Regions from separate parts of the Aromatoleum petrolei genome, predicted to be linked through region 2. Evidence: predicted binding sites of a transcription regulator. Region 2 holds the regulator's gene; the other holds the start of a gene.
What was found. The regulator FliA, encoded in region 2, starts transcription of late flagellar genes. The targets are predictions, from matches to a motif close to CTAAAGTTNNNNNNNNNNNNGCCGNTA.
Positions count from the first base shown of each region.

Region 1 (3,848 bases), 2.3 Mb from region 2:
TTCTTCGCCATTATCGGCCTCCCTGATCGTTTCTTTTCCCGCCGGTCAGGCGGTGGCCTTTTTGCCCATTTTTTCGAAGATTTTTTCCAGCTTTTCGGACATCGTCGCCGCGGTGAAGGGCTTGACGATGTAGCCGCTGGCCCCGGCCTGCGCCGCAGCGATGATGTTTTCCTTCTTCGCTTCGGCCGTGACCATCAGCACCGGCAGGTGCCGCAGATGGGGTGTCTGGCGGATGGTCTGCAGCAGCGTCAGCCCGTCCATGTTGGGCATGTTCCAGTCGGTGACGACGAAGTCGAACGGCGCGCTGTTGAGCTTCTGCAACGCGACCGCACCGTCCTCCGCCTCGTCGACGTTGGTGAAACCCAGCTCCTTGAGCAGGTTGCGCACGATGCGGCGCATGGTCGAGAAATCATCGACGACGAGGAATTTCATCTTGGGGTCGGACATTCTTGTATCTCCGTAATCTTGCGCACGACCCGGGTCAGCCTTGATGCCCCCGGGTCAGCAGCGGACGCAGAGTATCTGCGAGCGCATCGGCGTCGAATTTTGCCACGTAGGCGTCCACACCAACCCGCTTTCCCATCGCCCGGTTCGCTTCCGACGACAGCGACGAGTGCATCACCACGGGGATGCCGTCGAAGCGGCTGTCGGCCTTGATGTTGCGCGTCAACACGTACCCGTCCATCTCAGGCATTTCGGCATCGACGAGGATCAGATCGAGCTCGTCGCTTACCCGGTGGCCGATCTGCTGCGCGTGGCTGGCCATGCCCTGCAGGCGAGTCCACGCTTCGAGTCCGTTCACCGCGTGTTTGTGCCGGACCCCCAGCTTGTCGAGCACTTCGGCGATCTTGCGGCGCGCGACACCCGAGTCGTCGACGTAGAAGACCTCGTAGTCCTCACCGTCCGGGATCGGCGAGATGTTGCCGACCACCGCATCGCCGAAGGTCGTCGCCAGAACGGTTTCGACGTCGACGATGGACACCAGCTTGCCGTCAGGCAATTCGGTGATCGCGGTAATGTAGTTGTGCACGTTGCTCGAGACATTGTCCGGAGCGCGCACCTTGTCCCAGTCGACGCGGATGATGCGGTCGACACCCGCGACGAGGAATCCGAGGGTGCGCTTACTGTACTCGGTGACCATCATCGAACCGCCGAGCGGCTCGCCCGGCCGCGCGAGGCCCAGGATCTTGGCCAGCGACAACACGGGGATCACGTTGCCGCGCAGCGAAATCAGCCCCTCCACACCCGCCGGCATATTGGGTGCGCGCGTGATGAAGGGCGTTGCCGACACCTCGCGCACCTTGAACACGTTGATTCCGAAGGTTTCCGTGGTTCCGAGCGAGAACAGCAGAATCTCCATGCGGTTCGAGCCGGCAAGGCTCGTACGGCCATCGACGACGTTCAGTACGCCGTTTTCTTCGGTCTGGTAGCTGGACATGGCGAAAGATTCCTCAGGAAGCGCGGCCTTGCTGCTCGGCACAATTGAGCAGGCGGCGCAGCGTCTCGGCAAGACGCTGAGGTTCGAACTTCGGGACGTATTCATCGACGCCGACCGACCTACCGAGCTGCTGGTTCGACATGCCGGACAGCGAAGAATGCATGATCACCGGAATTCCCGCGAAACGCGGGTCGGACTTGATCGACTTGGTCAGGATGTAGCCGTCCATCTCCGGCATCTCCACGTCGGTAAGCACCAGGCTCACCACGTCGCTGACCTTGCGCCCGGTAGATTCGGCAAAGCGTGCCGCCTTCTGCAGCTCTTCCCACGCCATGCGGCCGTTGATCGCCCCCACATAGGGCACACCCAGGACATCGAGCGTGCGTTCGATCTGACGGCGCGCGACCGAGGAGTCGTCGGCGAAGTACACCGTATGCGTGCTTCCTTCAATCGGCTCGATGCCCTTGAAAAGGTACTGGTCATCCTGATTGGTCGTTTCCGCCAGGACTTTCTCGACGTCCAGCATCATTACCAGCTTGTTGTCCTTGAGCTCGGTGACCGCCGTGACGAGCCCGCCCATGTTGGCCGTGAGCATGTCCGGCGGCACGCGCATCTGCGCCCAGTCGAGGCGCAGGATGGTGTCGACCGCCTCGACCAGGAAACCCTGCGTATGGCCGTTGTATTCGGTGACGATCATGATGTCGCGCCGGGCATCGGCGCCGACGCCGACGTAGCGACCGAGATCGACGACGGGCACGAGCACGCCGCGCAGGCTGACCATGCCCTCGACCGAGGACGGCATCTCCGGTGCAGCGGTGATGGTCGGCGTACGCATCACTTCGCGCACCTTGAACACGTTGATGCCGAAGGTTTCGCGACGTCCCGTGCGCTGATCGACGCCGAGCGTAAACAGCAGTATCTCCAGCTTGTTCGTGCCGGCCAGGCGCGTGCGTGCCTCGATATTCTTGAACAGTTCGGACATTTCACTCTCCGCGTTACGCGGCAATATGATCGGAGCGGCATCCCTGCGCCGTGATTACAATCAAGATAACGTCAGTGACCTGAAATACTTGAGGCGGGGCAACAGAGATTTTCTGCTGCTTTCCCGCCAGCCGCCCATTCTCGCACTCTGGTCGCCGTCCCGGTGGCTCGTGTCGGCCCGGCCTCAACGCAGAGTCCCGCCTAAGCATCCCGCACACCGCCGAGCATCGTCTGCCGCAATGCATGGTGCGCGATTTCGTCGAGCGAAACGACCTCGCTCGCAGCTCCGATCATCGCTGCCTCGCGTGGCATCCCATATACGACGCAGGAGCCGGCATCCTGAGCGATGGTCCACGCCCCCGCGCGCCGCATCTCGAGCAGCCCCTGCGCACCGTCCTTGCCCATGCCCGTGAGAAGGATCCCCACAGCCGCCGCCCCCACCTGCACAGCCGCCGAGGCGAACAGCGCATCGACCGAAGGTCGGTGCCGATTCACCGGATCGGCACGCGACAGTTCGCACTGCAGTCCCCCCGTCGGTCCGCGCCGAACAAGGAGGTGCGAATGTCCCGGTGCGATGTAGGCCGTGCCCGGCAGCACCGCCTCGCCATGCTCGGCCTCCTTGACTCTCACCGCGCACAACCCGTCCAGGCGTCGCGCGAAGGCGCCGGTGAACATTTCGGGCATGTGTTGCACGATCAGGATCGGCGGCGAATTCTGCGGTAAGCCGAGCAGGACCTGCTTGATCGCCTCGGTACCGCCGGTCGATGCCCCGATGAAAATGATACGGCCGGAGGGCACGTGGCCCCCGGACAGGGGCCTAGTTGCCGTCGGCATCGGTGCGCTGATAGACGGTCCGCCCGGTCGAACGGAACAGGTCGGACGCATGCATGAAGCTCTCGGAATGGCCGGCGAACAGCGCGCCGTCCTTGCGCAGCAAGGGCACGAAACGCTTGAGGATGCCGTACTGCGTCGTCTTGTCGAAGTAGATCATGACGTTGCGGCAGAAGATCGCATCCAGCGGCCCCTGCACCGGCCACACCGGATCGAGGAGGTTGATGCGCCTGAAACTCAGCAGACGCTTCAGCTCCGGGCGCACGCGGTGCTCGCCGGCCGCCAGCCCCGCGCCCTGCTCGAAATAGCGCCGCAGCATGTCTGGCGCCATGCGCGCCACGCGTTCGTCGCGATACACGCCGCGCTCGGCATGCGCGAGGACGCTGGTATCGATGTCGCTGGCGAGAATGTGCACCGGAGGATTGAGCGAATTGAAGGCCTCGCATGCCGTGATCGCGAGCGAGTACGGCTCCTCGCCGGTGGACGCCGCATTGCACCAGATGCGAATCGTTCTGCGCTCGGCAATGCGCCGCATGCGCTCGGCGAGGATGTCGAAATGGTGCGACTCGCGGAAGAATGAGGTGAGATTGGTCGTCAG
Region 1 is NZ_CP059560.1:3,894,700-3,898,547, reverse strand. It holds gene cheZ (protein phosphatase CheZ) at 1-11, opposite strand, end outside; gene cheY (chemotaxis response regulator CheY) at 46-447, opposite strand; gene ToN1_RS17705 (chemotaxis protein) at 482-1,438, opposite strand; gene ToN1_RS17700 (chemotaxis protein) at 1,452-2,420, opposite strand; gene ToN1_RS17695 (chemotaxis protein CheB) at 2,621-3,217, opposite strand; gene ToN1_RS17690 (CheR family methyltransferase) at 3,237-3,848, opposite strand, start outside.
Region 1: a site for FliA is predicted at 2,487-2,513, ahead of ToN1_RS17700 (chemotaxis protein). Genes of this name have one in related genera too.

Region 2 (3,848 bases):
GATGCTGACGGGCGCCGGCGATGTTCGTCGCTTGCTGCTGCTCAATTCGACCTGTCGCGGCGACACGCTCGCGGACGTCGTGCGCGCATACAACGGGCCGGACCTGGCCGGTTGCGTGCTGACCAAGGTGGACGAGGCTGCATCGCTCGCCCCCGCCCTCGATGTGGCCGTGCGCAACGAGCTCAACGTCTTCTATGTCGCCAACGGCCAGCGAGTGCCGGAGGACCTGCACCTGCCTAATCGTGCCTACCTGCTGCATCGCGCGCTGCGCGAGCAGTCCGACGAGTCGCCGTGGAAGCTGCAGGGCGACGAGGCGGCCCTGATGCTGGCGGCCTGCGGAGTCTGACATGATCGACCCGCGTGAAGACCAGGCAGCCGGGCTGCGGCGCCTGTTCCGGCGCGCACCTCCGACGGTCGTCGCGCTGTACGCGACCGGGCGCCGGCGTGCGCATGTGGCGCTGCAGGCGGCGCACCGCATCGCGGGGCACGGCCGGCGCGTGCTGTTGCTCGACGAGGCGCAGGGCGAGGATTCGCTGGCCGGGGTGCTCGGCCTGCCTACGGGAGGCGACCTGCTGGGCGTGCTCGGCGGTCGCAGTTCGGCGCGGGAACTCGTCCAGCCGGTGCCGGGCCTGCTCGGGCGCGTGCCGGTGGCGGCCTGCGCGCTCGCACTGCCGCTTCTCGACGGCGAGCGGCGCGACTGCGTGCTCGACGCACTGCGGACGCTGCAACGCCCTGCGAGTTTCATCCTGATCCACTCGGCGTGTGAGAGCGCCGCCGATCCGTCACCCTTCGCGCTGGCGGCGCCGCGCCGTCTGGTGGTCGCCGAGGCGAGCCGCAGCGGCGCGACCGACGCCTACCAGGTGATCAAGCGCCTCGCCGCGGCTGGCGCGGGTTCGCTGCATGTGGCGGTGTGCGGAGCGCGCGGGCGAGCCGACGCCACGGCCTTCTTCCACAGCCTGAGCGAGCTCGTGCGCCGCCACGTCGGCGTGCCGCTCGCCTGGCTAGGCGAGGTCGAGCGCGATGAGTTGGCGGCGGGTTTGGGGCAGGGCGCAGCGGAGGCTTCTCCGCGCGATGCCGAGGCCGCCTTCCTGCGCCGCCTCGCGACGTTCGGCAATGTACAGGCCGGCGCGGCGGCTGGCAGGGGGGCTCCGACATGGGACTGAGTGCCTACCCGTTTGGCAAAAGCGGGCCGGCTGCGGGACAATGGACGTCCGCCGGTTTGCCCCCATGTCCGGAACCCCGTCCAGGACGGAAGAAGATACAGGCGAAGTGGATGTACGACGCAGCGGGTAATCTCGACAAGAACCATCTGGTGGAGGCCTATGCCCCGCTGGTCAAGCGCATCGCCTACCACCTGATGGCGAAGCTGCCGGCCAGCGTGCAGATGGACGACCTGATCCAGAACGGCATGATGGGCCTGCTGGATGCGATCGGCCGCTACGAGGACGGACTGGGCGCGCAGTTCGAGACCTATGCCGTGCAGCGCATCCGCGGCGCGATGCTCGATGGACTGCGCGAGAACGACTGGCTGCCGCGCAGCATGCGGCGTGACATGCGCCGCATCGAGTCAGCGGTGCACGAACTGGAACAACGCCACGGACGCCAGCCGTCCGAGGCGGAGCTCGCTGAACTGCTGGGCATGCCGCTCGCCGAGTACCAGCGCATGCTGCAGGACGCGCGCGGTTACCAGCTGGTGCATTTCGAGGACTTCACCGACGGCGAGGGCGAGGACTACTTCGAGCGGCATCTCGGCGAGCACGAATCGAATCCGGCCGACATCCTCGAGGAGGCCGACATGCGCAGCGCGCTCGTGCGGGCGATCGAGGATCTGCCCGAGCGCGAGAAGCTGATGATGGCCCTGTACTACGACGAGGAGCTCAACCTGCGCGAGATCGGCGAGGTGCTGGGCGTGTCCGAGTCGCGCGTGTGCCAGCTCCACAGCCAGGCTGTGGCGCGGCTGCGGGCGCGCATCCTGGGCAGCGCAGGGCCGGCGGGAACCCCGACCCGGGCGCGCCGCGGACGGCCGCCCAAGAATCCTCCGTCCGGCGGCTGAGCGGGCCGGCCGAGGGACTGCGGACATGGACAAGATCAGCGTCGTAGGACTCACCCTGGGCATCGCCGCCCTGATCATGGGGCAGGTGATCGAGGGGGGGCATATCGCATCCCTCCTGCAGCCCACCGCTTTCCTCATCGTGATCGGCGGCACACTGGGTGCCGTGATGCTGCAGAGCCCGCTGAAGGTCTTCCGCGAGGGCATGCGCATGACCCGGTGGGTCTTCATGCCGCCGCCGGCCAGCCATGCCGCGCTGATTCGCCAGGCGACGAGCTGGAGCCAGATCGCGCGCAAGGAAGGGCTGCTGGCGCTGGAGGCGCAGATTCCGCGCATCAGCGATTCGTTCACCCGCAAGGGGCTGCAGCTCCTCGTCGATGGCGTCGAGCCGCAGCGGCTGCGCGAGGTGCTGGAGGTCGAGATCGACGCGTGGGCGGCGCAGATGCGCCAGGGGGCGCGCATCTGGGAGGCGGCCGGCGGCTACGCGCCGACGCTGGGCATCCTCGGCGCGGTGCTGGGCCTGATCCACGTGATGGAGAACCTGACCGATCCGTCGAAGCTGGGGGCCGGCATCGCGGTGGCTTTCGTCGCCACGGTGTATGGCGTGGGTTTCGCCAACCTGGTGTTCCTGCCGATGTCGAAGAAGCTCATGGCCTACGTGGCCGACGGGGTGTCGCAGCGCGAGATGCTCGTGGACGGGCTGGTCGGCATCGCCAATGGCGACAATCCGCGCATCATCGAGAGCCGCATGCAGGGTTACATCGCCTGAGCGTGCCCCGATGCGACGCCACCGCAGACACCGCCAGCTGGACGACGCGAACCACGAGAATCAGGATCGCTGGCTCGTGTCCTACGCGGACTTCATCACCCTGCTGTTCGCCTTCTTCGTCGTGATGTATTCGCTGTCATCGGTGAATGAGGGCAAGTACCGCGTGCTGTCCGATTCGCTGATCAACGCCTTCCGCAACATCACCGTGAATGTGCCGGGCGACCCCGTCATCGCCCCGCCGCCGGCCGTCGCGCCGCCCAAGCCCGCGCCCTTGTCGCCGAACCCGGACGAGGAGGTCGAGAAGCGGCGTCGGGCCGAGTACAAGCGCATGACGACGATGGCCGAGGACATCCGTCGCGTGCTGGAGCCGCTGACCCAGGGCGGGCAGGTCCGTGTGGCGGAAGGGGCGCGCGGGATCTCGGTGGAGATCAACGCCAGGGTGCTGTTCGCGCCGGGCGATGCGGTCCTCGCGGCGCCCGCGGTGGCGGCGCTGCGGGCCGTCGCCGAGGTGCTGGCGCGTGCCGAGTTTCCGATCACGGTCGAGGGCCACACCGACAACGTGCCGATCCGCAATGGACGCTTTCCGTCGAACTGGGAATTGTCGGCGGTGCGCGCATCAACCGTGGTGCGCCTATTCATCGAGTCGGGCGTGCGCGGAGGCCGCCTCACGGCGGCCGGCTACGCGGACCAGCGGCCGCTCACCGACAATACCAACGAGGAAGGCCGCGCGCGCAACCGCCGCGTGACGATCCTGATCGAGTCGATGGTCGGCGAGCCGCCGCCACGTGCACCGGGGCAGATTCGCGAGGGCGATCCGATCCGCTCCATCCTTCCCCCGGGCGAGGCTGCGGGCAGCGCGGAAAAGCAGCCCGCCCGCTGAGTAGCGTCGCGAGCGCGCTCAGATCGACACGAGCACGTCGCACTGCGACTCGACCAGCACGTGCTTGGTGACGCTGCCGAGGATCAGGTCCTCGACGACGTTCTCGCCGTGTTTGCCCATCACGATGAGGTCGCAATCCTGCTCCTGTT
Region 2 is NZ_CP059560.1:1,558,776-1,562,623, reverse strand. It holds gene flhF (flagellar biosynthesis GTPase FlhF) at 1-346, shown strand, start outside; gene ToN1_RS07190 (MinD/ParA family ATP-binding protein) at 348-1,163, shown strand; gene ToN1_RS07185 (RNA polymerase sigma factor FliA) at 1,274-2,053, shown strand; gene ToN1_RS07180 (flagellar motor protein) at 2,079-2,819, shown strand; gene motD (flagellar motor protein MotD) at 2,830-3,699, shown strand; gene ToN1_RS07170 (universal stress protein) at 3,718-3,848, opposite strand, start outside.